4 regions of the Candidatus Dorea massiliensis AP6 genome follow, and region 3 is predicted to be linked to each of the others. Evidence: riboswitches for the same ligand, from Rfam matches in the RefSeq annotation. Region 3 holds a riboswitch; each other region holds the start of a gene.

Region 1 (7,800 bases), on a different contig from region 3:
TATCCGAGGGCGGAAGAACCGGCCTGACGGCCATGACCACCGCGGTACTTTTCGCGCTGGCTCTGCTGCTTTCTCCGATTTTCCTGGCTATCCCGTCCTTCGCGACGGCTCCGGCCCTGATTGTCGTAGGCTTTTACATGGTCAATCAGGTGGGCCTGATTGACTTCAGCGATTTTGGCGAGGGTATTCCGGCCTTTATCTGTATCGCGGCTATGCCGTTCTTCTACAGCATTTCCGAGGGAATCTCCATGGGAGTTATCTCTTACGTGGTGCTGAATGTAGCCACAGGCAAGGCAAAGGAGAAGAAGATCAGTATTGTCATGTATGTACTGGCTGTGCTGTTCCTACTGAAATATTTCCTGATTTAAGGAGAGCGGAAGGCAGATTTTACACATGAAAATGACGGCTGCATATCGGTTGATATGCGGCCGTTATTTGCAAGAACCGGTGGGAACTGTTATAATCAGAAACAGAAGAAAACAGGGAGGACGAAAAAATGTTTGTAAAGATCTATACCGACGGCGCGGCCCGCGGCAACCCGGACGGACCGGGCGGCTACGGCGTGGTGCTGCATTATACGGACAGTAAGGGGCAGCTCCATGAGAGGGAGTACAGCCAGGGCTATAAGAAAACCACCAATAACCGGATGGAGCTGATGGCAGTTATCACAGGTCTGGAAGCGCTGACGCGTCCCTGCCGGGTGGAGCTCTATTCGGATTCCAAATATGTGACGGACGCCTTCAATAAGCGCTGGGTGGATTCCTGGCTGAAAAAGAACTGGAAGGGCAGCTCCGGACCGGTGAAAAACGTGGACCTCTGGAAGCGGCTTTTAAAGGCGAAGGAGCCCCATCAGGTGGAATTTATCTGGGTCAAAGGCCATGACGGTCATCCGCAGAACGAGCGCTGCGATCAGCTGGCTACCACGGCGGCGGACGGGGACGGACTGATAGAGGACGAGGGACTGAATGACTGATTTCTTATTATAATAGTAGGAAAATAAAATAACAGAGCAGGTGTGTGGTAGAAAAAAACAGAAATACCGGACATCTGCTTTTATTTGTTGCATAAATGGAAAAAGAAGGTAGAATATCTTACGGGAAATGGTGGAAATCTTAGGAAAATGCGAAGAAGGGATTGCGAAAAGCTGCTCTGTTATGCTAAAATAGCAAAATCGCTGCCTTTTCGGTGCTGACGGGAGAAACAGGCCGGAAAGAGAAGAAAAGGAGAGTAAGTATGAGTGATAACAATTTTAAGCCTTATATTCCGGCTGAAAAGTCTCTTCCGGAGTTTACGGCGACCTCTGTCATCCTCGGTATTCTGCTGGCTGTTCTGTTCGGCGGCGCAAACGCGTATCTGGGACTGAGAGTTGGTATGACTGTTTCCGCGTCTATTCCGGCGGCAGTTATTTCCATGGGTGTCATCCGTGTCATCCTGAAAAAGGATTCTGTTCTTGAGAACAATATGGTACAGACCATCGGTTCCGCCGGTGAGTCCGTAGCCGCAGGCGCTATCTTCACCATGCCGGCCCTGTTCCTGTGGGCCAGCGAGTGGGGCACCAGCGCTCCGTCTCTGGTAGAGATTGCCATCATCGCAGCTATCGGCGGCAGCCTGGGCGTTCTGTTCATGGTTCCGCTGCGGAAAGCCCTGATCGTGCAGGAGCACGGCGTGCTTCCCTATCCGGAAGGGCAGGCTTGTGCGGAGGTACTTCTGGCAGGCGAGGAAGGCGGAGAGAAGGCCGGCATCGTATTCAAGGGTCTGGGTCTGGCAGCAGCTTACAAGTTCGTCACAGACGGCCTGAAGCTGTTTCCCAGCGAGGTTCATTATGAGATTCCGGCTTACAAGGGATCCGGCGTCGGTATCGACGTACTTCCGGCTCTGCTTGGCGTCGGCTATATCTGCGGAACCAAGATTTCCTCCTACCTGTTCGCAGGTGGTGTGCTGGGCTGGTTCGTGCTGATGCCGCTGATCGTTCTGTTCGGTCAGAATGTCACCCTGTTCCCGGCGAGTGTAAGCGTCGCTGAGCTGTACGCGGCAGGCGGTTCCTTCGCTATCTGGAGCAACTACATCAAATACATCGGCGCAGGCGCCGTAGCAGCGGGCGGAGTCATCAGCCTGATCAAGTCCCTGCCGCTGATCGTTCGCACCTTCCGCGACGCCATGAAGGGCTACGGCAAGGGCAATGCAGGAAGCGATCTGCGTACAGACAAAGACCTTCCGATGAAGGCTATCATCCTTGGCGTAGTAGCTCTGGCCCTGCTGATCTGGCTGATCCCGATTGTTCCGGTGAATCTGTTCAGCGCAATTCTGATCGTGATTTTCGGTTTCTTCTTTGCAACCGTATCCTCCCGTATGGTAGGTCTGATCGGAAGCAGCAACAACCCGGTATCCGGTATGACCATCGCGACGCTTCTGGTAACCGCTATGATCCTGAAGGCAACCGGTCAGGTAGGCCAGGCTGGTATGACAGCAGCTATCGCTATCGGTTCTGTGATCTGTATCACAGCAGCGATTGCCGGAGATACCTCTCAGGACCTGAAGACCGGTTACATCGTAGGCGCTACACCCTGGCGTCAGCAGATCGGTGAGCTCATCGGTGTGGTAGCATCCGCAGTGGCCATCGGCGCGATCCTGTACCTGCTGAACGCAGCATGGGGCTATGGCTCCACCGAGCTTCCGGCTCCCCAGGCGACTCTGATGAAGATGATCGTAGAGGGCGTTATGGGCGGAAACCTGCCCTGGACTCTGGTATTTGCAGGCGCGTTTATCGGTATCGTAGTGGAAGTCCTGGGTATCCCGGTACTTCCCTTCGCCGTAGGTCTGTATCTGCCGATTCATCTGAGCACCCCGATGATGATCGGTGGTCTGGTTCGTCTGTTCCTGGAGAAGAAAAAGGGCATGGACGAGAAGGCGAAGAAGGATATGCTTGATAACGGCGTACTGTACTGCTCCGGTCTGATCGCAGGCGAGGGTCTGGTAGGTATCCTGCTGGCAGTCTTTGCGATCATCCCCATGGCAAATGGTTCCCTGGGCGACGCGATGGGCGATACCATTCTTTCCAGAACTCCGCTCAACGGCAATATCGGTGGCTTGGTATTCTTTGCCCTGCTGACCGCGACCCTGTTCAAGATCACCATTGGCAGAAAGAAGAAATAAATGAAGAAAAAAAAGAATTATCTGGATTTTGTGCCGGTCTGCGCGCCGGGCTACAGCTGGAAGCTGAATGAAAAGAAGCTGGTGGAGATAGAAGTACAGAACAAAGGCTTCTATAATTGGCTGGCACAGAAGTTTTTCAAGCGGCCGAAGGTCAGCTATATCAGTCTGGACGAGTACGGCAGCTTTGTATGGCAGCAGATGGACGGCCAGCGGACCATCTACGACATCAGCTTTCTGGTAAAGGAACGCTACGGCGAAGAGGCGGAGCCGCTTCTTCCGCGCCTTACAAAGTTTTTCCAGATTCTGTATCAGAACCATTATATCGGATACAGTACTCCGCTGGAGAAAAAGAAACAAGCATAGAGATCAGAAAATATTAAGAATTGGCAGCAGTCCTTCCTCCCGGAGGGCTGTTGCCTTTTTCTTTGGAAACGGGTAAAATAGATATCAGATAAAATGGACGGCGGCAGCGAAGGGACGGAATCCATGACGGGACGGAAAAGATCTTTTTACAGGGAAATGATAAAATACATTCAGATAAGTATTCTGGCAGTTCTCATGGCGCTCCTTGTAGGCGGCGCGTTGTGGGCGGCGGAAGGCTTTTCTGCGCCCGGGAAAAGCGCGGAGGCTCTGGCGGATGCAGGGATGGATTCCCTGGAAAATGCGGACACTGAGAAAACAGGAAAGCTGTCAGTGGAAGTACCGACCGTACATGTGTTGACGCCGTCCGGAAAATCAGAAGCCTCTGAAGCTTGGGCAGAGGAATCGGAAGGTGCAGAAGCCTCGGATGGAGAGAACCGGAAAGAGGATGTTACCTTATTGTTTGCAGGCGACCTGTTTCTGACTGATGTTTTACAGGAAAAATACGAGCGAAACGGCATTTCTGCAGCGGCCACATCAGATTTGCTTTCCATTACCCGCGGCGCCGATATCTTCATGCTGAATCAGGAATTTCCTTTTGGAACTACCGGTGAGGCAATGGAAGATAAGCAATATACCTTCCGGGTGGATCCCAAATATGCATCTGTATTACCGGAGCTGGGGGCAGATATCGTGACCCTGGCCAATAACCATATGCTGGATTTCGGACGGGGCCCGCTTAAGGAGACCCTTGAAGCGTTGGACGAGGCAGGAATTCTCCATGTGGGAGCGGGGCAGAACCTGGAGGAGGCAAAGGCTCTGAAAACCATGGAGGCAGGCGGACGGGTCATTGGCTTTCTGGGAGCCACCCGTGTGATTCCGGAGCATTCCTGGACGGCGTCCCGGAGCAATTCCGGTCTCTTTACCACCTATGATCCCACGAAGCTTCTGGGGGAGATACAGGCGGCGAAGCAGCAGTGCGACTATGTAGTGGTCTATGTCCATTGGGGAATCGAGCGGAACACAGAGCCGGAGGAGTATCAGAAGTCCTTGGCCCGCCAGTATATCGACGCCGGGGCAGACGCTGTGATCGGCGCGCACCCTCATGTACTGCAGGGGATCGAATATTATCAGGGGAAACCGATTTTTTATAGCCTGGGCAATTTTATTTTCGCAAACCGGACCTACGAAACCATGATGGCAGAGCTGACCATTACAGACGACGGCACAGAGGTAAGGGTGATTCCCTGTGTCAGTACGGCCAACCAGATGGGACTGATGGATGGCAGTGGGCGGGCAGCCTTCTACGGAAATCTGCAGGGGCTGTGCTTCGGCGGCGTTACAATAGGGGAAGATGGAAGCGTCAGGGAGTAAGAAAAAAAGATGTATAAATTATCAGAAAAATATAAAAAATACGTGAAATATAAAGAAATTAAAAATTTTGAAAAAAACACTTGCATTTCCTGTTGCCTTATTATATACTAAACAAGTCGCAAGGGTGCGGCACAAAAACATAGGAAATGGTCGATTGGTCAAGCGGTTAAGACGTCGCCCTCTCACGGCGAAAACAGGGGTTCGATTCCCCTATCGACTGCTGAAAAACTTCTGGTTATCCAGGAGTTTTTTGTTTTATCGCATTGTGGAGGAATGGAAGGAACTGGCATGGATTAACAATATTTGATGCTTGACAAGAAAACGGAAAATAGGTAATATATCTAACGGAGTGAGTGTCGGCTAACAGAAATGTTGGGCCGGTGAAAAGGGAAACAGGTGTAAATCCTGTGCGGTGCCGCCGCTGTAAGCGCGAAGTTTCAGGGCCGTTTTCCTTCACTGTCCGTAAGGTACAGGAAACGGTACGGGACGGGAAGAAGGAAGACAAATAAGGCCAGCGTAAGTCAGAAGACCTGCTTATTCTGCTTTTGCTGTCACGGTCCATGACATTTGCGAAAGATAAAGGGCGCAGTGCGTCCGGATGCCGAATACGGGTGCATCATCTGATCAGAAGTGATTGGGTGGTGCTTTTTTTATGGACGAATCATTTTATACAACAGAGGAGAAAGAACATGAAGAAGAGAGTAGTAAGCGTATTGTTAAGCACCTGCCTTGTGGCTGGTATGCTGGCAGGCTGTGGTTCCAAGACTGCGGATACCACAACCACCACTGCGGAGGAGACCACAGAGGATGCAGAAAGTACCGACGCAGCTGATGAGACGGTCGATGCAGACAGCGATTATGAGCCGGTCAGCATCACCCTGAACCTGGAGCGTTCCGGACTGGGCGAGAACGTAGAGTACACCATCACCAAAATGCCCTCCGCTGTGGTAGCGTCCGGCGACCAGATGGCAGACTTTTTCTTTGATCTGGGACTGCAGGACCAGATGGTAGGCTATACCAAGGGCTTCTGCTGGAGTACGGCTTCCGAGTATCCGGCCCGGGATGAGGTTCCTCAGCTGATGAATCCGGGCGAGGGCTTGACCAATCTGTCCAAGGAAGAATTGCTGGCAACCGGCTGTGATTTTCTGATGGGATGGGATTCCACATTCTCAGATAAAAACTTCAACAAGGATTTCTGCGAGGAAAACGGTATCACGATGTACTTCCCGTATGTATGCACAGACAGTGCAACCTTCGAGGATCTCTATAAGGATTATGAAACTCTGGGAAATATCTTCAAGGTGCAGGAACTGGCAGCCGAGAAGGTACAGGCTATGAAGGATACCCTGCAGGAGGTGCAGGACGCTCTGGGCGATGAGGCCTATGAGAATCCGGTAAAAGTATTTGCTTATGATTCCGGAGAGGATGTACCGTTTACCGCTTGCCAGGGTATGCCGGGCGACATCATCAAGAAGGCCGGCGGTATCTCCATCTTCGATGATATCGAAGCAGGCTGGGCAAAGCCCTCCTGGGAGGAAGTAGTAGAGCGTGATCCGGACGTGATTCTGATTCTGGAGTATACCGGAGACGATGTGGCAGAGAAGCGGGAGTTCCTGGAGACCAATGAGTTCACCAAGGATCTGCGCGCCGTAAAGGAAGGCAGAATCTACTCCGTATGCTGCAGTGATATGCAGGGAAGCGCAGGAAGCGCCAATGCAGTGAAGACCATTGCAGAGCAGCTGTATCCGGACAAATTCTAACAGGGGGAAAGACAGGGGAGTGAAAGCTCCCCGTTTTTCTTGCTCATTCTATTTGTGTTCTCGAAGGAGGAATCTATGAAAGGAACAGTAAAATCGGGCAAAGGCCGCTTCCTTGTGACGCTGCTGCTGGTATTGCTGCTGATTGCCGCGGTATTGACCATATCGGTAACCATCGGCGCAGTGAACGTCTCAGCAGGCGATATTGGAAAAATTCTGGTAAATAAAATCTCTGGGAAGGATATCTTTCAAATTGCCTGGGAGGGCAAAACGGAAAATATCATCTGGAATATCCGGTTTCCCCGCGTGCTGATGGCCTTTATCGTAGGCGCGGGACTGGCGCTGTGCGGCGTCCTGATGCAGGCACTGACCAAGAATCCCCTGGCAGATCCCTATGTGCTGGGTATCTCCTCCGGCGCTTCTGCCGGGGCAGTCTGCGCGATCCTGCTTGGGTGGTTCAGCTTTATGGGCGGGTATTCCGTTATCTTTGGCGCTACCATGGGAGCGGCTGTCTCCATCTGTCTGTCTTTAAGTATCGCCTCCATTCATGGCCGGATTACCTCGACGCAGCTGGTTCTGGCGGGTATCGCGACTTCCGCCCTGTTCTCGGCCTTTACCAATCTGATGGTATACGGAATCAATACGGGATCGGATAAGACGAAGATGGCGCTCTATTGGATGGTAGGATCCTTAAGCGGAGCCACCTGGAGCAAGCTGAGATATGTGGTGGTGGTTGGCGTTGTGGTAATCGTGGTCATTTTCCTGTTCGCGAAGGAGCTGGACGTATTGCTTCTGGGCGATGACGTGGCGGAAACTCTGGGTGTGGATACCCGTAAAATGAAACTGGTTATTATTGCGGCTTCCACGATCCTGACCGGCGTTGTGGTATCCGTCAGCGGCGTGATCGGATTTGTGGGACTGGTTGTACCCCATATTATGCGAAGCTTTGTGGGATCCGGACACAGACGGCTGATCCCCATGGCGATTCTGGGAGGCGGTCTTTTTACAATGCTTACCGATCTGATTTCACGCACCATCATTGCTCCGTCTGAATTGCCCATCGGCGTGGTGGCGGCCTTTTTCGGCGCGCCCTTCTTCCTGTATCTGATTCGCCGGGGCAATATGGGAAAAAAGTAGAGGAGGCAGAGTATGAGTT
Region 2 (7,800 bases), on a different contig from region 3:
CCTATGCGTATGATAAGCTGGTGATTGCCACAGGCGCGCGTCCCTTTGAGCCGGATTGCCCGGGCACGCAGCTGAAAAATGTATTTTATATGAGAACGCCGGAGGACGCAGATATGCTTCGGCAGGCTGTGGAAGCCGGAGAGATCCGTCGGGCAGTGATCGTGGGCGGTGGATTTATCGGACTGGAAATCGCGGAAAATCTGGCGGCGAAGGATGTGAAGGTATCCGTCATTGATTTCGCGCCCCATATTCTGCCGGGCTTCCTGGATCCGGAGATTGCGGATTATGTGGAAAATAAGCTGGCGGACGCGGGCATCATGTGTTTTACCGGAATGGGCCTGGAAGAAATTCTCGGGGAGGAGAAGGTAGAAAAGGTAAAAACCTCCCGCCGTGCCATGAAGGCGGATGCCTGCATCCTGGCTATGGGAATCCGTCCTAATACGGAATTTTTGCAGGACGCCGGTCTGGAAATGTTCAAAGGAGCTCTGTTGACAAATCAGGCGCTGCAGACAAATGATCCGGATATCTACGCGGTCGGCGACTGCGCTATGGTAACGAACCGGATTACCGGAAAGCCCCAGTGGTCGCCCATGGGTTCCACAGCGAATATAGCGGGCCGCGCGGCGGCGCAGCACCTTGCCGGGAAAACAGTGCAGTATCCGGGCGTGCTGGGAACCGGCGTGGCGAAGCTGGCCGGCTTCTGCATGGGAAGAACCGGATTACTGGAGCAGGCGGCGCGGGAAGCAGGCTATGACGCAGAGAGTGTGATTTGTGTGGTGGACGATAAGGCACATTACTATCCGGGCGCAGCTTTATTTGTCATAAAGCTGATTGCAGATCGGGAAAGCCACAGGCTGCTTGGTATGCAGACTGTGGGAACGGGAGCGGTGGATAAGCTGACGGATATAGCGGTGACTGCGATTTCCATGAAAGCGACCCTGGAGGATCTGCAGTACATGGATTTTGCGTACGCGCCGCCCTTCTCCACTGCGATTCATCCGCTGCAGCATGCAGTGAATATTCTGCTGAATAAGCTGAACGGGGAGCTGGACAGCATGACGGCCGCAGAGTATGCGGAAGAAGGAGAAAATTATCGGATCGTGGATGCGGGTATTACACCGTCGCTGCACGGGTATCCCTATGTGGACCTGAACAGCCTGGACGGTCCGGCAGACGGGCTTGGCAGGAACGAAAAGCTGCTTTTGGTATGTTCCAAGGGAAAACGGGCTTATCTGGTGCAGAACCGTCTGAAGGCTTACGGATATACGGATACAAAGGTACTGGAGGGTGGCATGACCTTCCATACAGAATTAACAGAGGAAGAATAAAAGGAGGCACACAATGGCTACATTAACAATCAGCAAGGAAGATGAAAAGCGCGTAAAGGCAATGGGATTTCTGAGCAATAAGGGAACCGATAATTTCTCGGCAAGAATCATTACCGTCAATGGAAAGATAACGGCTGCGCAGCAGAGATGCATTGCGGAAGCGGCGGAAAAATTCGGAAACGGAGTGATAACCTTTACCACCCGTCTGACGGTGGAGGTACAGGGCGTTCCCTACGACAAAATCGAAGAATTCAAGGAATATATTGCCAGAGAAGGACTAATTACAGGTGGAACCGGTTCTGTGGTACGCCCGGTTGTAGCCTGTAAGGGAACCACCTGCCAGTATGGACTTTTGGATTCCTTCGCCATTTCCGAGGAAATCCATCACCGTTTTTATGAGGGGTATCACACGGTAAAGCTGCCGCACAAATTTAAGATTGCGGTAGGCGGCTGCCCCAACAATTGTGTAAAACCGGATTTAAATGATTTGGGAATCATTGGTCAGAGAATCCCCGAATTTGACGAGGATAGCTGCAACGGATGTAAGAAGTGCAGCGTAGAGGCAGCCTGTCCCATCGGCGCGGCAAAGGTGAAGGACGGCGTTCTGGAGATTAACAAAGAAATCTGTAACAACTGCGGCCGCTGTGTGGGTCAATGCCGTTTCGACGCCATCGAAGACGGTCAGTACGGATTTAAGATTTACATCGGCGGCCGCTGGGGCAAAAAAATCAATCACGGAAAAGCGCTGCGTAAGGTGTTCACTAGTAAGGAAGAAGCCTTAAACGTGATTGAAAAGGCGATTCTCCTGTATCGGGAGCAGGGCATTACCGGCGAACGTTTCGCTGCGACCATCGAACGTCTCGGCTTCGATAACGTGGAGCAGCAGCTTCTGTCTGATGAAATTCTGGAGAGAAAGCAGGAGATTCTGGATGCGCAGCTTCATCTGACAGGAGGAGCAACCTGTTAAAAGGGAAACCCTATAGGGTATATTTTGTTGACGAAAGCCCGTCTGTATGCTACACTGACTAAGGTATAACGCAGAGAGTATGCATGATGCATAAAGCAGGGGAATCAGGTGGAAGACCTGAGCGATCCGGTCACTGTAAGCAGCGTGTCTGCAAGCCAGGCTACCTGCTCTTTGCGGGAAATGGACAGGCTTCCGTGGAAAGCGGTTCCGGATATAGTTGGCGGCGGATGGGATGAAATCCGCTGCTGATCATAAGGAGAGATCTGTCATAAAATACAGATCTCTTTTTGTTTTGCAAGCGTATGAGGAGAAAATTATGTTAAATCAGTTTTCAAGAACAGAACTTTTACTGGGAAAAGAAGCCATGGAGATTCTGGAGCATTCCAGGGTGGCAGTCTTCGGTATCGGCGGCGTGGGCGGCTATGTGGTGGAGGCCCTGGCGAGAAGCGGCGTGGGAGCCTTTGATCTCATCGACGACGATAAGGTGTGCCTGACGAACCTGAACCGCCAGATTATTGCCACCCGGAAGACGGTGGGTAAGTACAAGGCCGAGGTCATGAAGGAGCGTATCCTGGAGATCAATCCGAAGGCGGAGGTCAATACACATCTCTGTTTCTTCCTGCCGGAAAATAAGGATGAATTTGATTTCAGCCGGTACACCTATGTGGTGGACGCCATCGATACAGTCACCGCGAAGATTTCTCTGGTGGAGGAATGTGAGAAGGCAGGCGTGCCCCTGATCAGCAGCATGGGAGCGGGCAATAAGCTGAATCCCTTCCTGTTCGAGGTGGCGGATATCTATAAGACCAGCGTATGTCCGCTGGCGAGAGTCATGCGGCGCGAATTGAAAAAACGCGGCATCAAAAAGCTGAAGGTGGTCTACTCCAAGGAGAAGGCGGTGCGTCCCATCGAGGACATGTCCATCAGCTGCAGAACCAACTGTATCTGCCCGCCGGGAGCCAAGCATAAATGTACTGAACGCCGTGACATTCCGGGTTCGACCGCATTTGTACCGTCCGTAGCGGGACTTCTGATCGCAAGTGAAATCGTAAAGGATCTGACCGAGGACGCCATGAACCGCGCCCGGGCAGCCCAGGAGCAGGAGGAGAATAAATAGATGAAGGGTAAATTATACGGCATCGGCGTGGGTCCGGGTGATCCGGAGCTGTTGACGCTGAAAGCAAAACGGATTCTCGATGAAGCGGATATCATCGCCGTTCCGGTAAAAGAAGCCGGAGAAGAGAGTACGGCGCTGGAAATCATCCGCCCGGTGGTGGAACTGGAGCATAAGCACCTCCTGGAAGTCATTTTCCGGATGGCAAAGGATAAGGAGGAGCGGAAGAAGTGCAGAGCAGCGGCCTGCGAGCAGCTGACCGCAGAGCTTTCCCGGGGAAAGAATATCGCTATGATTACCCTGGGCGACGTCTCGGTATACAGCACTTACATGTATGTGAACCAGTATGTGGCAGAGCATGGCTTTGAAACGGAGATTATCCCGGGTATCCCATCCTTCTGCAGCGGAGCGGCTGCGGCCCGGTTACCGCTGATGGAGGGAAATGAGTCCCTGGTGATCGTGCCCTCCGTCCGTGCGGAGCAGCAGGTGGAGGAGGCCATCGCCCACTATGACAACGTGGTCATCATGAAGGCAGGAGGCAGCATTGGCCGCATCCTGGAGCTGATGAAAAAGTATGACCGCGCGGAAGGCTGCGCTACGGTCATCAGCTGCGTGGGTATGAAGGACGAATATATCGGATCCCTGGATCCGGAGAGAACATACAGTTACTTTACAACCGTCATCATCAAGAGAGAGAAGAGGTAAAACAATGGTATCATTTATCGGAGCAGGCCCGGGAGATCCGGAGCTTCTGACAATTAAGGGAAAGAAACTGATCGACAGCGCGGATATTATCATTTACGCAGGTTCTCTGGTAAACCCCAAGGTGCTGGCGGACGCCAAGGAGGGCGCGCAGATCTATAACAGCGCCACCATGACCCTGGAAGAGGTTCTGGCTGTCATGAAGGACGGCGAAGCCAAGGGCCTGAAGGTGGTCCGTGTACATACCGGCGACCCGGCTATCTTCGGCGCGCACCGGGAGCAGATGGACGCTCTCGATCGCATGGGTATCGAGTATGAGGTCATTCCGGGGGTCAGCTCTTTCCTGGCGACTGCGGCAGCCCTGAAGAAGGAATACACGCTGCCGGGTGTGAGCCAGACGGTGATCCTGACCCGCATGGAGGGCAGAACGCCCATGCCGGAGGGGGAAAAGCTTCAGGATCTGGCCAGACATCACGCCACCATGATCATTTTCCTGAGCATCGGTATGATGGACGAGCTGTCCGCAACCCTTCGGAAGGAGTATCGTCCGGATACACCTGTGGCAGTTGTATACAAGGCAAGCTGGCCGGAGCAGAAGATTGTGCGGGGAACCCTGATGGACATTGCAGAGAAGGTAAAGGCAGCAGGCATCACCAAGACTGCGCTGACTGTAGTAGGAGATTTCCTGGGAGATGATTATGAGCTGTCCAGGCTTTATGACAAGACCTTTACCCATGAGTTCCGGAAGGGAGTCGAAGCGTAATGAGCATCCGGCTTATCAGCATCAGCCATAAGACGGCGCCGCTGGAGGTTCGGGAGCTTTTCGCCTTTACCAAAGAGAAGCAGGCGGAGCTTGAGAAAATCCTCATAGACGAGGGCGGCGCGGCAGAGAGCGTCATTATCGCTACCTGCAACCGGACAGAGATTTATACCTATTTTGATAAAAAACAGGATAAGAAGAAAAACGTATTTACCAGGCTGCAGGAGCTGATTCTCCGGGAATCCGGAGCGGCAGCCGTGAAAGAGGACGTATCCGATTATCTGCGCTTCTATCAGGACAGAAAAGCGGTCAATCACCTGTTTTCCGTGACAGCGGGACTGGATTCCATGGTGGTGGGCGAGGATCAGATTCTCGGCCAGGTAAAGCATGCGCATGCGCTGGCACAGGAGGCGGGCAACAGCGGCAAATACCTGAATACCCTGTTCCGCTATGCCGTGACCTGTTCCAAGAAGATTAAGACGGATACGGATTTGTCAAAGACCTCGGTATCTACGGCGACCCTGGCGGTCAAGGCAGCGGAAGAAGCCTTTGGCGGAAGCCTGGCGGGTAAAAATGTTATGGTTATCGGCGGTACCGGTCAGATCGGCGGTATCGTACTGAAGAATCTGTACAGCCTGAAGGGCTTAAATATCTACAGCACCATCCGCAATGTAACAATGACCCACGACGCCCATATCAAGAGCGAATCCAATACCCTGATTGATTATAAGGAGCGCTACGATTACATCAACGCCATGGATGTGATTATCAGCGCTACGGCCAGCCCCCATTATACGCTGACCGGCACGAAGGTGAAGGAGCACATGACGACGGATAAGCCCCGTGTTTTCGTGGATCTGGCGGTTCCGGTGGACATCGAGGAGACCATCGCCGAGTTCCCCCACACCTTCTTTTATAATATGGACGACCTTGAAGAGTTAGCAGAGACTAACAACCGGGCCAAGAAGGAAGCAGTCTGTCAGGCGGGTGAGATTCTGGAAGAGTTTGAAGAGGATTTCATGCGCTGGATGATTTTCCAGCAGGCGGTACCCCGGATGCAGGAGGTCAAGCACTGGATGGAAGAGGAAGCGGAGAAAAAGGGCTTCGGCAAGGCCATTGACAAGCTGTTTTACCGAATCCGGGAGAATGCGAGCCCGGAGGAGCTGGAGGCATTTGTGGAGAATCTGCGGGAGCCGGAGAAATAAGCAGATATCAGCGGGATTCCGGAAAAGGAGCCCGACAGAGTTTCAGATAGAAAATGGAGAATACAATGGGAAAATTATACGTGGTGGGCTTCGGCCCCGGCGGTTATGAGCATATGACCGCCAAATGTATCGACGTTATCAACAATGCGGATATTATTACCGGTTATACCACCTATGTGGAGATGTTAAAGGAGTTCTTCCCGGATAAGAATTATCTGGCGACTCCCATGATGCAGGAAGTGAAGCGCTGCCGGATGGCAGTGGAGGAAGCAATGAAGGATCAGACCGTGGCCATGGTCAGCTCCGGAGACAGCGGCATCTACGGCATGGCAGGTATCATTTACCAGGTGGCAGAGGAAATGAATGCGGATATCGAGATCGAGACCGTACCGGGTGTGACGGCAGCCAGCGCGGCGGCTTCTGTGCTGGGTGCGCCGCTGATGCATGATTTCGCAGTGATCAGCTTAAGCGATCTGATGACGCCGCTGGATCTGATTATGAAGCGGGTGGACTGCGCCGGTCAGGGCGACCTGATCGTCTGCCTGTATAATCCCAAGAGCAAAAAGCGTACCGGCTATGTGGAGCAGGCAGCGGAAATCCTGATGCGCTACCGGCAGCCGGAAACTCCTGTGGGTATCGTGCGTCACGCGGGACGCAAAGAGGAGAGCAAGCAGATTACAACCTTAGCGGAGCTTAAAAACGCGGAGATTGATATGTTCAGCGTAGTCATCATTGGAAACTCGCAGACCTATGTAAGCAGTGGTAGAATGATCACCCCCAGAGGCTACGCGTTAAAGTAAGGCCCGCAACCGAGATAGAACGAAGTGAAATCGAGGTCAGCGCTCATGGAAATACAGGAGTAAATTATGAAGATTCGAATCGGTACAAGAAAAAGCAAACTGGCTCTGGTACAGACCGATCTGGTGCGGCGGCGCATTGAAGCGGCTTTCCCGGAGGCGGAGATAGAAATCGTGGAAATGTCTACGAAGGGCGACGAGATTCTGGATAAATCGTTGACCTCTTTTGGAGGCAAGGGCGTTTTTACCCGGGAACTGGAGGAGGCTCTGCTAAAGGAAGAGGTAGATCTGGCCGTCCACAGCGCCAAGGATATGCCCATGGAATTCCCGGAAGGGCTTTACATTGGTGCGGTGCTGGAGCGTGCTGACGTCCATGACGTGCTGGTGACCACCACAGGCGTGAAAGCGCGGGAGCTGGCGCCGGGCAGTATCGTGGGAACCAGCTCTCTCCGGCGGGAATTGCAGATCAAAGAGCTGAATCCCACGGTACGGATCCGGATGCTGCGCGGCAATGTGCAGACCCGGATTCGGAAGCTGAAAGAGGGTCAGTATGACGCGATTCTTCTGGCGGCGGCAGGTCTGGAACGGCTGGGGCTGGACAAAGAAGAAGGGATCCGGTTGGAATATCTGGACACGGACAGCTTTCTTCCGGCGGCCGGGCAGGGCATTCTGGCCGTTGAGGCGAAAAAGGGACGCTTTACGGAAGTATTAAAGTCCATTCACTTTGAGGAGGCGGCGCTGGAGCTTGAGGCGGAGCGCAGCTTCCTGGCGGCTATCGGCGGAAGCTGTAATGCCCCGGCGGCGGGACTGTGCGTCCCGGCAGCGCAATCCCTGAAAATGAAGGTATTGTACGCACCGGAGGGAACAACCGAGCTTCGGAAAGCCGAGGCTATCGTGGATTTGACTGAAGCAGGCAGCCAGGAAGAG
Region 3 (7,800 bases):
CTGGGCGGCGGCCGTAACCGGTTTCGTAGAGGGTGAGGACGGACTGGCGCTTTTTGTCAGCGCGATTCCCTATAATTTCTACGCGATTCTGACTATCGTTATGATGATTACGATAGCAATTCTGAACATTGATTTCGGTTCCATGAAGGTCCATGAGGACAACGCAAAGAAGGGCGACCTGTTTACTACGCCGGACAGACCTTACGGCAACGCAGAAGGCCTGGATAACGTGGGAAATGGTTCCGTAAAAGATTTGCTGATTCCGATTCTTTCCCTGATCATCTGCTGCGTCATCGGCATGATTTACACCGGCGGCTTCTTTGACGGCGCGGACTTCGTGACCGCCTTCTCCAACAGCGACGCGTCCATCGGTCTGGCCATCGGAAGTGCTTTCGCCCTGGTCATCACGATTCTGCTGTATGTGAGCCGTAAGGTCCTGGGCTTCAAGGAGTGCATGAACTGCATTCCCGAGGGCTTCAAGGCCATGGTTCCGGCTATCATGATTCTGACCTTCGCCTGGACCCTGAAGGCCATGACAGACAGCCTGGGCGCCGCGGAGTTCGTGGCTAATCTGATTAAGAGCAGCTCTCAGGGTATGGTTGCTCTGCTTCCGGCTATTATTTTCTTGGTTGGATGCTTCCTGGCTTTTGCCACCGGAACCTCCTGGGGAACCTTTGGTATCCTGATTCCGATTGTGGTAGACGCGTTCCAGACCACCCATCCGGCGTTGATGACCGTGGCCATCTCTGCCTGCATGGCGGGCGCTGTCTGCGGCGACCACTGCTCCCCGATTTCCGATACGACCATTATGGCGTCTGCGGGAGCCCAGTGTAACCATGTAAACCATGTGTCCACCCAGCTTCCCTATGCGGTCAGTGTAGCAGTGATTTCCTTTATTACCTATATTGTGGCAGGATTTACCCAGTCTGCGCTGATTTCTCTGCCGGTAGGAATCATATTGCTGCTCGCTTATCTGTTATTTATGAAAAAACGGGCGAAATAATGCAAAAAGGAAGAAAAAATAGCGGAAAAACAGTTGATTATTTCAGAAAGACTGCTATAATGCTTGTGTAGGTTATGTGAAATCAAATAAGAAGCAGCTGGTGCCGTTAAAAAACGGAGAATAGGGAAGCAGGTGAGAGACCTGCGCGATCTCGTCACTGTATGCAGGAGCGGCTTATCATACGTCACTGAGCCATCGGGAAGACGATAAGCAGCGCTTGTACTGTAAGCCAGGAGACCTGCCAGACTGCGGCGCATGGAGTCGAAAGATTCCGGATCACGAGGATTGATAGTGCCAGATGGGGTATAGACACAGCTGTTCCGCACAGCGCTGTTTTGCGTGGATGGGCGAACAGATGTAAAGCTGACGACTGAAAATCCGACGATCCACAGGAACGTCGGATTTTTTAGCAGATTCCTTCTGATCTTATGAATTTCATTTAACTGAAAAATTTTTGCAGGAGGAAAAGAAAATGAAAAAGAAACTTGTAACACTGTTATGTGTAACAACTCTGACAGCATCCATGCTGGCAGGCTGCGGCAGCAAGGCTGAGACGCCGGCTGCAGACACTACTACTACGGAAGAGACCACAGACGCTGCAGAGGAGACTGCAGACGACGCGGACGCAGATCAGGCTGCAGCTGACAACGTAGCAGCCCTGATTGACAAGATCTATGTGCAGGAGAGAACAGAGACCACAGACGCTGACTGTAAGGCAGCCAAGGAAGCATGGGACGCTCTGACAGACGCTCAGAAGGAGCTGGTAGAGGGCGAGAACGCTGACCCGGATTACTTCGGACGCGACACCGGAGACGCTTCCAAGGATGATCCGAGAAACCAGGACGAGATCGGCGAGAACGAGCTGCTGGTAGTAAGCTTTGGTACTTCCTTCAATGACAGCCGTGTAGCTGATATCAAGGGTATCGAGGACGCTCTGGCAGAGGCAAATCCGGACTGGTCCGTAAGACGTGCCTTTACCGCGCAGATCATCATCAACCATATCCAGGCCCGCGACGGCGAGGCAATTGACAACATGGATCAGGCTCTGGATCGCGCAGTTGCCAACGGCGTAAAGAACCTGGTTGTACAGCCGACCCATCTGATGCACGGCGCTGAGTACGACGAGCTGATGGAGGCGGTAGACGCATACAAGGATAAATTTGAGTCTGTAAAGGTAGCTGAGCCGCTTCTGGGCGAGGTTGGAGCAGACGCTTCCGCTGTAAATACAGATAAGAAGGCTGTTGCTGAGGCTATTACTGCTGAGGCTGTAAAGACGGCTGGTTTTGATACTCTGGATGCAGCAAAGGAAGATGGCGTTGCATTCGTATTTATGGGACATGGTACTTCCCATAACGCAAAGGTGTCCTACAGCCAGATGCAGGCACAGATGAAGGATCTGGGATATGAGAACGTATTTATCGGAACCGTAGAGGGCAAGCCGGAGGAGACCGCATGCGAGAATGTGATCGCAGCTGTATCTGAGGCTGGTTACACCAAGGTTGTACTTCGTCCGCTGATGGTAGTTGCAGGCGACCATGCAAACAACGACATGGCAGGCGACGATGACGATTCCTGGAAGAGCATGTTCAACGCATCCGGTAAGTTCGAGAGCGTAGACTGCCAGATCGCAGGTCTGGGCGAGATCGAGGCAATCCAGAATCTCTATGTTGCTCATACCGCAGAGGCTATGAAATAAGTAAGGATAAAGGACAAGAAAAGAAATGAAGAAGAAAATCATCGCGTTAATGGGAATGGCAGTTATAAGCTGCGCACTGCTGATGGGCTGCGGCAGCAAGGCGGAGACGCCGGCTGCAGAGACTACCACAGAGGCGGAAAGCTCCGATGAGGAAACTGCCAAGACAGAAGAAACGGCGGAGCCGGAAAAGGCTGATTCAGAAGAAGCTGCAGCTGTGACACTGGAGGACGGCGTTTACACAGCAGATTTCAATACAGACAGCAGTATGTTCCATGTAAATGAATTTTACGAGGGAAAGGGAACGCTGACCGTAAAAGACGGACAGATGACCATTCATGTGGTTATGCCTTCCAAGAACATTGTGAATCTGTATGAAGGTCTGGCAGAGGACGCCCAGAAGGATGGCGCAGAGCTTCTGCAGCCGACCGTAGAGACTGTAGATTTCGGCGATGGTACAGAGCCGGAGGAGGCCAATGCCTTCGATGTACCGGTACCGGCACTGGACGAGGAATTCGATCTGGCGCTGATCGGAACCAAGGGCGTATGGTATGACCATAAGGTCAGCGTATCCAATCCGGAGCTTCTTCAGGACTAATACGCGAAACGCAGAATAAATGTAACTGTTCAGGGGATTGAACTGTTACGAATAAGTAAAATGCAGGGGCTGTTGTGGAATGTGCAGAACGTTTTGCGGCAGCCCCCTTGTTCAAATAAGATTCGAGGGGTAAAGCTATGACAATCGATGAATTACAGCTGGCAGACGGGAATTACACAGTAGAAGTGACTATGGAGGGCGGCAGTGGCCGGGCCACCATTGAATCGCCCACCGCGTTGTCCGTAGAGGACGGACAGGCAACCGCACAGATTACCTGGAGCAGCAATCATTACGATTATATGATCGTGGGCGGCGAGAAATATCTTCCGGTGAGTACAGAGGAACATTCTGTCTTTGAGATTCCGGTAGATGTGTTTGACGAGGAGATCGATGTGATTGGTGATACCACGGCCATGAGTACGCCCCATGAGGTAGAATATACGCTGACCTTTGCGTCGAATTCTATCAAGGGAGAGAACGGCGGCAGCACGGGTGGATCGGGTTCCACCACGGCGGCAGCAGGTATCGTGATTATCGTAGTAGCGGCAGCGATTGCAGCGACTGTAATGCGGAAAAAGAGGAATACGAAAGCATGAAAAAGAAACTGATGGCACTTTTTCTGTGCCTGGCTATGTGTCTGGGACTTACGGCCTGTGGAGCAGGCGGTTCCGGCACGGCAGAGAACAGCACGGATATCAGTGACGAGCTGACCTATACAGACAGCACAAAGCTGGAATACGCGCAGAAATTTACTATCGACAATTATGAGGGCGGCTACGCGCTGATTACCGTCGCGGATGACGGACGTTTCCTGGTGGTTCCGGAAGGAAAAGAAGCGCCGGCAGATCTGGCGAAGGATATCACCGTGTTACAGCAGCCCATTCAGAATATATATCTGGTGGCTTCAGCAGTTATGGACATGTTCGTGTCTCTGGACGCCCTGGACACCATCAGATTCAGCGGCACCAAGACGGAGGGCTGGTATATCGACGCGGCGAAGGCGGCCATGGAGAACGGCGACATTCTCTATGCAGGCAAATATTCCGCGCCGGATTATGAGCAGATTTTGGCCCAGAACTGTGGTCTGGCCATCGAGAATACCATGATTTCCCACACGCCGGAGGTACAGGAACAGCTGGAAAAGTTTGGAATTCCAGTGCTGGTGGATCACTCCAGTTATGAGCCGAATCCCCTGGGACGGACCGAGTGGGTGAAGCTCTACGGCCTTCTGACCGGCCATGAGGAGGAAGCCGAGGCGGCCTTTGCCAAAGAGGCGGACGCCTTCGAGGCCATCAGTGGCGAGGCGGCCACGGGTAAGACGGTGGCATTTTTCTATATCACCAGCAACGGCGAGGCCAACGTGCGGAAATCTGCCGACTATCTGCCGAAAATGATTGAGCTGGCTGGCGGCACTTACATTTTCCGGGATCTGGGAGATGAGGATGACGCCACGTCCACCCTGTCCATGCAGATGGAGGAGTTTTATGCAGGAGCGAAGGACGCGGATTACATCATTTACAACAGCACCATAGAGGGACAGCTTTCCTCGGTGGATGAGCTTCTGGCCAAGAGCCCCCTGCTTCAGAAATTCAAGGCGGTGCAGGAGGGGCATGTGTACTGTACGACCAAGAACCTGTATCAGTCCACTATGGAGCTGGGCACAATCACGTCGGATATTCACCGGATGCTGGAGGGGGACGACGGAGATTTGACTTATCTTTACAAGTTAAACTGATACGATTCGGAGCGCAAAGAGAAGGCTCCGGAAAGTATGCGCCGGATAACAGAGACACGGTAGCTGTGGGGATTCGCACAGTGACAGAAGGGAACGAGAACGATGCGTGACACAACAGGAGGCAGAAATGCCCGAAACAAAGGAAGATACTGGGCGGCATTTCTGATACTGGCCCTGCTGGTGCTGGTTTTTCTGATTCTTAGCATCTGCATTGGAACCGTAAATATTCCGCTTTCGGAGATTCCAAGGATACTGGGCAAAAATGGAGGCGACGATACCTATACGGATATCGTCATGGGTATCCGATTTCCCCGGGCGGCTGCTGCTGGCATCCTGGGCGGCGGCCTGGCCCTGTCCGGTTATCTGCTGCAGACCTTCTTCCATAACCCGATTGCGGGCCCATTTACCCTGGGAATCTCTTCCGGCGCGAAGCTGGTGGTAGCTCTGGTGATGGTGGCGGCCCTGGGAAATGCTTTTGTTTTAAGCTCCTGGGTCATGATCATCGCGGCCTTTGTGGGAGCCATGATCTGTATGGGCTTCGTGATTCTCATGTCGAAGGTGATGGATCAGATGTCTATGCTCATCGTCAGCGGCGTCATGATCGGCTATATCTGTTCTGCAGTGACGGACTTTGTCGTAACCTTCGCTGACGATGCGGACATCGTCAATCTGCACAATTGGTCCAAGGGAAGCTTTTCCGGCATGACCTGGGACAATGTGCTGATTATGGCCATCGTGGTGGGTATCACGGCTATCTGCGTCTTTCTCATGTCGAAGCCCATCAGTGCTTACCAGATGGGCGAGGCCTACGCGAAAAATATGGGTCTGAACGTGCAGGTGTTCCGGATTCTGCTGGTGCTGTTGTCCAGTGTTCTGTCCGCCTGCGTGACGGCCTTTGCAGGCCCGGTATCCTTCGTGGGAATCGCGGTGCCCCACCTGGTCAAGAATTTATTCGGGACAGCGAAGCCCATCCTGATGATACCGGCCTGTTTCCTGGGCGGGGCGGCTTTCTGTCTGTTCTGCGATCTACTGGCCCGGACCATGTTTGCCCCCACCGAATTGTCCATCAGTACGGTGACAGCAGTATTTGGCGCGCCGGTGGTCATCTATATTATGATTCACAGAAAGAAGGAGAGGGCTGAGTAGCATATGGATACCTATTATTTCTACACGGAAGGACTGACTGTCGGCTACCACGGCGTTCCCCTGATCAAAGACATCCGAATCAGCCTGAAAAAGGGTGAAATCCTGACTCTCATCGGCCCCAACGGCGCGGGCAAGACTACGATTCTGAAAAGTATCATCCGACAGCTGGCGCCCTTAGGCGGCGTGGCGGTGCTGGACGGCAAGGCTATGGGGGATTTGAGCGGCAAGGAACTGTCTCAGAAGCTTTCTGTAGTGCTGACCGAGCGCATCCATCCGGAAATGATGACCTGCCGGGACGTGGTGTCCACAGGCCGTTATCCCTATACGGGCAAGTTTGGCGTACTTTCCGGGGAGGACTGGGCCGTGGTGGACGAGGCCATGGATTTGGTGCATATCCATGAGCTGGCAGATCGGGATTATACGAAGACCAGCGACGGCCAGAAGCAGCGGGTCATGCTGGCTCGGGCGCTCTGCCAGCAGCCGGATATTATTGTGCTGGACGAGCCCACTTCATTTCTGGATATCCGTTACAAACTGGAATTCCTTTCCATTATTCAAAATATGTCACGGACAAGAAATCTGTCTGTCATCATGTCCTTACATGAACTGGATCTGGCAGGCCGTATCTCGGATAAAATTGCCTGCGTGCGGGGCGATAAGGTGGATCGGTTCGGGACGCCGGAGGAGATTTTCACCGAAGGGTATATTCCGAAGCTGTATGGCATGACCGTGGGAACCTACGACGAGCTGACCGGCGACCTGGAGCTCCCGGCTGTGGATGGGGAGCCGCGGGTCTTTGTTATCGCCGGAAATGGCACGGGCACGGCGGTATTCCGAAAGCTTCAGCGGGAGCGAATCCCCTTTGCAGCCGGGATCTTGTGGGAAAATGATTTGGATTATCCGTCGGCGAAGGCGCTGGCAGTGCAGACGGTGAGGGTATCGGCTTTTCGGACGATCGGAGAAGAGCAGATCGCGGAGGCGAAACGGCTTATAGATGGCTGTGAACGGGCGATTTGTACCGTGAAACTTCCTGAGACAGGCGCAGAGGCCGGGATGGCAGCAGGACTGTGCGAGCTTAAGGAGTATGCGGCACGGCAGGGTAAATTAGAAGGAATATAGTAGAAAGTCAAAAGAGAACGTGGAAAGTGATAACCTCGGTTTTGCTGCAGAATCAGTGGAGAGAGGGCTTACGGACCACGTTTTTTTGTGGGTGCAAGTATAAAGCTTTCATAATATAGAACAGACTTTTCGCAGAAAAGCAAATTCATTGTCGAATCGTTACGAAATTTGCCGGATGGAAATAATTTACAAAAACATTACAATATGCTATTCTTTAACTATCAGATTAATCTTTTGTATCACAGGGTGCTTCTTCCCAATGATCCCATGATTTTTTTGACAAACAAGCTTCAAAAGCCCGTGCAAAATTCATTGCTCATCGGGTGTCTACACCTACAGAAGATAAGGAGGTTGAAAGTTCCGACCAATACAGCTAAAATAAAGGAGGATATGGCGTGACATATCAGGAGTTTTGCAGCAGTTTTCTGACCCGGCTTACGGAAAAGAAGGATCTGGGAGTGAAGCCCGGCGAGATTCAGTTTTACCCGGAAGGCCTTTCAGATGGA
Region 4 (7,800 bases), on a different contig from region 3:
CGCGCCTTCGCCGCTTTTTCCGACGGTTTTATCAGCCCATAATTTTCCAGCGGTTCGCACAAAATATCCTTTACCTTCATTCTGGGAGAAAATGAGTCCGTCGGATCCTGAAATACCATCTGAATATGACGGCGCATTTTCCGCTTTCTCTCCCCCTTCCAATCCGCGACATTTTCGCCGAACAGGAGAAGCTCCCCATCGGTAGGCGGCTCAAGCAGCGACAGCACGCGCACCAGCGTACTCTTGCCGCATCCGCTTTCCCCGGCAATTCCAAGGGTCTCGCCTTCATAAAATTTTAAAGATATATCGTTGTTTGCGTACAAAGGGCGTCCGTCGGGGGCTGTAAATACCTTATTTAAATGACGAGTCTCCAAAATTGGTGTTTTTTCCTTACACATAGCCTTCTCCATACATATTCGGAACCGCAGCCAGCAGTTTTCTGGTATACGCACAGCCCGGCTGCTCCAGTATCGTCTTACGGTCTCCCTCTTCCACGATCCTTCCATTCTGCATAACCACAATCCGATCTGAAATATATGCCGCCACGCCCAGATTATGGGTTACCAGGATAATGGAGGTTCCGTGATTTTTCCGCAGCTCCATCATCTGACGCACGATCTGTGCCTGTGTCGTCACGTCCAGGGCCGCCGTGGGCTCATCGGCCAGCAACAGCTCCGGCTCAAAGGTCATGGCCATGGCAATCCCGACCCTCTGACGCATACCGCCGGACAGTTGGAAGCTGTAGCTCTTCATGATACGCTCCGGCTCCGACAGCCGCATGGCCTCCAGCATAGCCACTGCCTTTTCTTCCGCCGCTTTATGGCCCAGCTTTTCATGCTTCTGAATGTATTCTATATACTGCGAGCCGATTTTACGTATCGGATTCAGCATGGCTCCGGAATCCTGGAAGATCATGGATATCCTGGATCCCCGGAGCTTCTGCATTTCCTTTTCGCTGTATTCAGGGAGAGACTTTCCCTCAAACAAAATATCGCCGGATACCAGCTCTCCTTCCTGTGGCAGAAGTCCCAGAATGGAACGTATCGCCGTAGTCTTTCCGCTTCCGCTTTCACCTACCAGGCTGATAATTTCCCCTCTTTTCATATGCAGGGAGAAATCACGCAAAAACGGCTGTCCATGATATGCAACTGTTATGTTCTCTATATCCAGCATGGGAAAATCCCCTTTTCTATATATTCTTCTTTATGACGCCGGTGTGATATCCTTTGTTACCCAGTAGTAGTCGCACACATAGCTGTGAACGCCTTCTACAGAAGCCGCGGAGCAGAGATTGAAATTATAGGCGCCGCTGCAGATGGTCGCCACGTCCTCCATCAGGATTTCCTGCATCTGTGTAAAGATTTCCGTCCGCTTTTCCATATCAAATTCGCCGATCAACTGTTCATACAGCGCGTCGTATTCTTCATTATGATAATTTCCGTAATTAAAGCTTGTATCGGTAATCTTTCCGTACCAGTGCTTCAGGAAGTTCTCCGGATCTCCGGTAGGTGTGGTTACTTCATTGTTGAACATCAGATCAAAGCCCTGGGATACCCGCAGATCTACTACATTTTCCGGCATGGAAATGGTGCTCTTGATTCCGATTGCTTCCAGCTGAACCCCATACGCCTGCGCAATCACGTCCTGCTGACGGCTGGTTGTCGCTACAATACTGATGTCGATGTTTTTGCCGTCCAGTTCGCGGTATCCGTCTCCATCGCCGTCTACGATACCGGCCTCGTCCAGCATAGCCTTGGCTGCCTCCGGATCGTAGCTGTACGGGTTATCCAAATCATAGCCGGGCACCGGCGTATTATTGGTGTAAGTATAGGAACCGCCTGTGGATACATCACACACGGTCTGACCGTCAATTGCCGTCATCACTGCTTTTCTCAGGGTATCATTGCCCAGCACTCCGTCAAAATTGATAAACCAGTTGCACACACGGTTTCCACCGGTGACGTCAATCTGATAGGTACCCGCATTCTCCAGAACCGCTCTGTCAGACGCCGCAATGTTGATTCCCATGTCGGCAGAACCGTCCTGCAGGGCCATTGCGCGGGCAGAAGCCTCCCCAAGCTTCATGACATTGACCGTCTCAAAGGGTACTTCACCGTCCCAGTAATTGTCATTTTTTACCAGCTGGATATCATGCTCCGGATCGTTGGATACAAAGCAGTAGGGTCCTGTACAAATCGGTCCGTCCGCAGCGATATCGCGATCCGCAGAGCCAGCCACATCGATAATACCATACCAGGGATACGCAAGGCAGCCCGGCAGGTCTACCGTCGGCTCACTTGTTACAATCGTCACAGTCCAGGCTTCATCGTCTGCGCTGATACTGTCATATGTAAAATAATTCCAGGGGTTTCCATTTCCGCCCTTATTGGGATCTGTCACCTCAAATAATCTCTCCAGGGATTCCTGAACCTTTGTCGCCGTCATCGGTTCTCCATTGGAGAAGGTTACATTTTCTTTCAGCTTTATAGTCCAGGTCAGCTGATCGTCCGCTACAGACCAGTCTTCTGCCAGCCACGGCGACACGGTGCCGTCGTCCTCAAAACGTGTCAGCGTTTCCAGCGCGCCCCAGCGCATTACAAACCAGCTGTTCCACTCATCTGCCGGATCCAGGGTTGCGCTGGTCAGCTCTGTCGCCACATTCAGCTGTGTTTTCGCGTTTCCTCCGTCTGCCGCTGCTTTCTGCTCTGTTCCTGCGCTGCCGCCGCATGCTGTGATACTGCCCGCAAGGCACAGGCTAAGGGCAAGGGCAATCAGTTTTTTTCCATTCATGTTCTCTTTCTCCTCTTCTTTCTTCGTTTTTCTGTTGCATTTGGATCTATCATATCTCTAATACAGTCACCCCAGAGATTAAAGATGACCACCGTAATAAAGACCGCAAGTCCCGGACAAAACAGCAGCCACGGGCTGCTCAGTATATAAGTTCTTCCCTCGCTCAGCATATATCCCCACTCCGGTGTGGGGGGCTGGATTCCAAAGCCAAGGAAGGACAGGCTTGCCAGCGACAGCATGATGGTGCCGATATCCGTCGCCGCCGTAATAATCATCGTGGGAAGCGCGTTGGGCAGCATATATCTCCTAAGGATTCTGCTGTGTCTGGATCCTGAGATTTCCGCCGCGGATATATAAGTCCTGTTCCGTATCTTCAGCACCAGGCTTCTGGAAAGTCTGGCGTATCTGGTCCAGCTTACCGCCGCGATTGCAATCATGGAATTTTTCAGGCTTGGCCCAAGAATTCCCGCGATTGCCATAGCCAGAATCAGATCCGGGAAGGCGATCATCATATCGCCCACTCTCATGATTACCGCGTCTGCCACTCCGCCGAAATACCCTGCTATAATTCCAAGAAAGGTACCCACAACCAGGATTACCGCCACAAGAATCAGCACGCTGTATACACTGGTGGTCGCCCCGCAGATCACCCGGGAGAACACGTCCCGCCCCAGCGCGTCGGTTCCGAAATAGTGATCTTTTCCGGGCGCCTGGAATGCGTCGCTCAGTGACGCGCTCAACGGATCGTAGGGAACGATTTTGTCCGCCAGGAACGCCACTGCCAGAATAAGGAAAACCAGAATGGAAAGCACCGCAAATCTTGTATTCTTTTTCATCCGTTCTCCCCCTCCCTGGTCCTCGGATCAATATAATGATAGGATATATCCACCAGCAGATTTACCACCATATAGATCAGGGCTATCCACAATACGAAGCCCTGGATCAACGGATAATCCCGCGCTTTCACCGCTCCCACCGCCAGAATACCCAGTCCCGGGTAGGAAAAAATAATCTCCACCACCGAGGTTCCTCCGAGAAGTGATCCAAAGGAAAGCCCCAGCATGGTAACCAGCGGAAGCATGGCGTTGGGAAGAACCTGGCGGAACAGTATTTCCCATTGATTCATTCCCCGGGCTCTCGCGCCCGTCACGTAATCCTGGTGCAGCTCCTCCAGTACCGCCGTACGCACCTGTCTGGAATATTTGGAGGCCATGGCAATGGCCAGCGTAATCCCCGGCAGCAGCATCTGTTCCATTCCGACGGAGCTGCTCGCCACCTTTACCAGTCCCAGCTTCAAAGCGAAGACATATAATAAGATCAGGCCAATCAGGAAGCCCGGAAGCGAAATACCCAGGAAAGAAAGAAAGCGAACGATATAATCCGCTATCCCGTCCTGTCTGACCGCTGAAAGAATTCCAAGGGGAACCGAAATAATTAACATCAGTCCCAGGGAAAACAGGGCCAGCCGGAACGTTGCCGGCAGTCTTTTCATCAGCAGATCCAGTACCGGGGCGCTTTTACTGAAGGAGGTTCCAAAATCTCCGTGAAAAATACCGCCTATCCAGTCCACATATTGCTGTAAAAAGGGTTTGTCCAGTCCCATGGACTGCCTGGCCTGCTCCAGCATTTCCGGACTCGGAGTAATTCCCAGGGAATCATACATAGCTGTGGCCGGATCGCCCGGCGCAAGGTAGGTTAATAAAAAGGTCAGAAAGGAAATGCCTATCAGCACTACGCACATCTGGATAAGTCTGGATACGAGCCTGTTCTTTTTCACTGTTTTCCTCCGTTTCAATAAGAAAAGCGACTTCATTACACAAAAAAGCCATGGATGCTTTTGCATCCATGACCGATTTTACATGGGAAATAAGCCTTCGCAAATAGATCGTCCGCTAAGGTTGCTGCATAGCAGTTCTCCTGACTCACATATTCAGGGAAGAAGCCCAGCGAACTCTCCACGCCTTCTCAGGTTTACCCCAATGGCGGACTTTCATCTAAGGATCATTCTTTATGTATACAGTGGCGGTACCGTCCATGATTTCCACATGATTCTCTATTCTTTATCAGCCGCCGTACGCGACTGACAACACTATGCCCGTTTATTTTACTTGATTCCTCTATATCTGTCAAGATTTTTCCATTTTTGTCTTCCGGTAATTCAGCCTGTCCCTTCGGAAACAGGAATTATTTCTCTTTCTATCCATACTTTCCTTGACCCGCTTCTCTTACATAGGTATAATGGGCATAGATTATTCTCAATACAAAATCAGGTATAAGGAAATCAGACAAATGGATTACAAACTTTTGCTCGACACCGCCGTCATGGCGGGGGAGCTGATGCTGGCCAACGGGGCTGAGACCTACCGGGTGGAGGATACCATGCAGCGGATGCTGGAGCTGTCGGGGCTGAAGACCGCCGAAGCTTTCGTGATGGTGACCGGCTTTCTGGTCACTCTGGACGACCCGTCCATCCAGTCCATGACGGTGACCCGCCGGATTCACAGCCGTGGCACGAACCTGAGTATCATCGACGAAATTAACAGTATTTCCAGAGGACTCTGCAGCGGGGAGCTGGAACTGAAGGAAGCCTTCCGGCAGATAAAAAAGCTGAAAAAGGAACCGCACCCTCCCCAGGCCTTTCTGCTGGCCAACGCGGGCGTGGCCGCGGCCTTTGCACTGACCTACGGCGGAACCTGGCAGGAGGCCTTTGTGGCGGGCGTGGCCGGATTTTTCATGGCCATCTGCCTGTATCTGTGCAACCGCATGAAGCTGCCCGCCTTCTTCGGAATCCTGCTGAGCGCCGTGGTAATCTCACTGTTCGCAGGCGGACTTCTGAAGTTTCTTCCTATTATAGGGAACCTGGATTCCATCATCATCGCGGCCATCATGCCCCTGGTTCCCGGCGTAGCCATCACCAACGCGGTCTTTGACACCCTGCACGGGGATTATATCTCCGGCTCCGCCCGGATGATGGAGGCCTTTGTGGTCGCCGCCTCTGTAGCTATGGGTATTGTCATCGGACTTCGTTTCATTCAGTAAGGAGGCTTTTATGCTGATACAGGTTATCGGCGCGTTTTTTTCCGTTGTGGCCTTTTCTTTTCTGCTGCACGTACCGCGCAAATATATCATCTGGGCCGGTTTCACCGGCGCGGTGGGCTGGTGGATCTATCTGTTTCTCATCGGAATCAATCTGTCTGTGGCCATGTCCACCTTTCTGTCCGGCTGTCTCGTCTCCCTCTGCGGCCAGATTTTCGCAAGGGTCCTGAAGGCTCCGGTCACGATTTTCGTCATCCCGGGCATCTTACCGCTGGTGCCGGGCGCGGGCATGTTCCGCATCGCCCACTCTGTCATCCGTTCCGACGGAATGACTTCCTATTATATTATTCAGACACTGATTGTGGCGGGAATGATCGCCCTGTCTATCATGGTGGTGGACAGTATTTTCCGCTTATTTTTAAAGACCAAAGGAGATTGTCATGTGGATCGCAGATAACTGGACCGATTATGAGATACTGGATACTTCGAAAGGAGAAAAGCTGGAACGCTGGGGCAGCTACCTGCTGGTGCGTCCGGATCCCCAGGTTATCTGGGATACGGAGCGAAAGCTGCCTGGCTGGAAGCGCATGAACGGCCATTACCACCGCAGCAAAAAGGGCGGCGGCGAGTGGGAATTCTTCGACCTGCCGGAACAATGGACCATCCAGTATCCCCTCTGCCAGGGCAAGAATACCTTAACATTCAATCTGAAGCCCTTCAGCTTCAAGCATACAGGCCTCTTCCCCGAGCAGGCTGCCAACTGGGACTGGTTCGGTGAAAAAATCCGCAATGCCGGACGTCCCGTAAAGGTACTGAATCTCTTCGCCTACACCGGCGGAGCCACACTGGCCGCCGCTGCCTCCGGAGCTTCTGTCACCCATGTGGACGCTTCCAAGGGCATGGTAGGCTGGGCAAAGGAAAACGCCCGTTCTTCCGGACTGGGTGAGGCTCCTATCCGCTGGATTGTGGACGACTGTGTGAAGTTCGTAGAACGTGAAATTCGCCGTGGAAATCATTATGACGGCATCATCATGGACCCTCCCTCTTACGGCAGAGGCCCAAAAGGAGAAATCTGGAAAATTGAAGAGGCCATTCACCCGCTGATCCGTCTCTGCGCCCAGCTTTTGAGCGATGAGCCGCTGTTTTTCCTGGTAAATTCCTATACCACCGGACTGGCCCCGGCGGTGCTGACTTATATGATCGCCACAGAGCTGAAGAAATATAACGGTACTGTCGATTCCCAGGAGGTGGGGCTGCCCGTAACCGCATCCGGACTGGTGCTGCCCTGCGGCGCAAGCGGACGCTGGGAAACTAAATAGCTTTTTACAAAGTCAATGGCGGCTGGAGGTTCCGGCCGCTGTGTTTCTGTCTAAATGCTAAGGTTTCTTTTACATTCCAGATTATGTTTCATGGGATGCCCATTCGAAGCCTCTGTAATATTTAAAAGTTCAAAGGAGGAATCATTATGAGTAGCATTTATATTGACCCGCAGGTTTACACCGGCCGTCCCGTCAGCCCGGAGGGCCGTCTGGAAAAGGAAATGGCTGTCTATGACCTGCTGGATGAACTTCGGATTCCCTACACCCGTGTGGATCATGGAGTAGCCATGACCATCGAGGAATGTCAGGGCGTGGATCAGCTTCTCGGTATTGAGATCTGTAAAAATCTGGTGCTCTGCAACGCCCAAAAAACGAAATTCTACCTGCTGCTGATGCCCGGGGATAAGCAGTTCAAGACCAAAGACCTGTCCAAACAGATCGGTTCTTCCCGCCTTTCCTTTGCCCCGGCGGAGTATATGGAGAAACTGCTGAATGTGACGCCGGGATCCGCCACGGTTATGGCCTTGATGAATGACCCGCACAATCAGGTACAGCTCATCATCGATGAGGACGTGGCCGCCCATGAGGAATTTGGCTGCCATCCCTGCATCAATACGTCCAGTCTGCGGATGAAGACGGAGGATATGCTGGAGAA

The links. Region 3 has a riboswitch for cobalamin ahead of ACESZP_RS04225 (sirohydrochlorin cobaltochelatase). Riboswitches for the same ligand answer to the same signal wherever they lie in the genome.
Region 1: it holds a riboswitch for cobalamin, as region 3 does, so the genes downstream of both, ACESZP_RS10840 (ABC transporter substrate-binding protein) here and ACESZP_RS04225 (sirohydrochlorin cobaltochelatase) in region 3, are expected to answer to the same signal.
Region 2: it holds a riboswitch for cobalamin, as region 3 does, so the genes downstream of both, ACESZP_RS05925 (tRNA threonylcarbamoyladenosine dehydratase) here and ACESZP_RS04225 (sirohydrochlorin cobaltochelatase) in region 3, are expected to answer to the same signal.
Region 4: it holds a riboswitch for cobalamin, as region 3 does, so the genes downstream of both, nikB (nickel ABC transporter permease) here and ACESZP_RS04225 (sirohydrochlorin cobaltochelatase) in region 3, are expected to answer to the same signal.

Annotation. Positions count from the first base shown of each region.
Region 1 is NZ_CAXTKW010000009.1:128,769-136,568, reverse strand. Features, by position in the region: gene ACESZP_RS10870 (solute carrier family 23 protein) at 1-368, shown strand, start outside; gene rnhA (ribonuclease HI) at 497-973, shown strand; gene ACESZP_RS10860 (OPT family oligopeptide transporter) at 1,234-3,153, shown strand; gene ACESZP_RS10855 (PqqD family protein) at 3,154-3,516, shown strand; gene ACESZP_RS10850 (CapA family protein) at 3,673-4,887, shown strand; tRNA gene ACESZP_RS10845 (tRNA-Glu) at 5,036-5,107, shown strand; cobalamin riboswitch at 5,222-5,439, shown strand; gene ACESZP_RS10840 (ABC transporter substrate-binding protein) at 5,577-6,647, shown strand; gene ACESZP_RS10835 (iron chelate uptake ABC transporter family permease subunit) at 6,723-7,781, shown strand; gene ACESZP_RS10830 (ABC transporter ATP-binding protein) at 7,794-7,800, shown strand, end outside.
Region 2 is NZ_CAXTKW010000004.1:170,556-178,355, forward strand. Features, by position in the region: gene ACESZP_RS05915 (FAD-dependent oxidoreductase) at 1-1,328, shown strand, start outside; gene ACESZP_RS05920 (ferredoxin-like domain-containing protein) at 1,342-2,295, shown strand; cobalamin riboswitch at 2,354-2,481, shown strand; gene ACESZP_RS05925 (tRNA threonylcarbamoyladenosine dehydratase) at 2,612-3,412, shown strand; gene cobI (precorrin-2 C(20)-methyltransferase) at 3,413-4,114, shown strand; gene cobM (precorrin-4 C(11)-methyltransferase) at 4,119-4,874, shown strand; gene hemA (glutamyl-tRNA reductase) at 4,874-6,076, shown strand; gene cobJ (precorrin-3B C(17)-methyltransferase) at 6,142-6,876, shown strand; gene hemC (hydroxymethylbilane synthase) at 6,943-7,800, shown strand, end outside.
Region 3 is NZ_CAXTKW010000003.1:70,741-78,540, forward strand. Features, by position in the region: gene ACESZP_RS04220 (Na+/H+ antiporter NhaC family protein) at 1-1,003, shown strand, start outside; cobalamin riboswitch at 1,086-1,263, shown strand; gene ACESZP_RS04225 (sirohydrochlorin cobaltochelatase) at 1,476-2,699, shown strand; gene ACESZP_RS04230 (hypothetical protein) at 2,725-3,294, shown strand; gene ACESZP_RS04235 (hypothetical protein) at 3,432-3,890, shown strand; gene ACESZP_RS04240 (ABC transporter substrate-binding protein) at 3,887-5,029, shown strand; gene ACESZP_RS04245 (FecCD family ABC transporter permease) at 5,132-6,175, shown strand; gene ACESZP_RS04250 (ABC transporter ATP-binding protein) at 6,179-7,294, shown strand; gene ACESZP_RS04255 (DUF5688 family protein) at 7,690-7,800, shown strand, end outside.
Region 4 is NZ_CAXTKW010000002.1:13,812-21,611, reverse strand. Features, by position in the region: gene ACESZP_RS02475 (oligopeptide/dipeptide ABC transporter ATP-binding protein) at 1-398, opposite strand, end outside; gene ACESZP_RS02470 (ABC transporter ATP-binding protein) at 391-1,173, opposite strand; gene ACESZP_RS02465 (ABC transporter substrate-binding protein) at 1,204-2,790, opposite strand; gene nikC (nickel transporter permease) at 2,787-3,626, opposite strand; gene nikB (nickel ABC transporter permease) at 3,623-4,567, opposite strand; cobalamin riboswitch at 4,681-4,899, opposite strand; gene ACESZP_RS02450 (threonine/serine exporter family protein) at 5,080-5,829, shown strand; gene ACESZP_RS02445 (threonine/serine exporter family protein) at 5,840-6,283, shown strand; gene ACESZP_RS02440 (class I SAM-dependent methyltransferase) at 6,267-7,145, shown strand; gene ACESZP_RS02435 (prolyl-tRNA synthetase associated domain-containing protein) at 7,292-7,800, shown strand, end outside.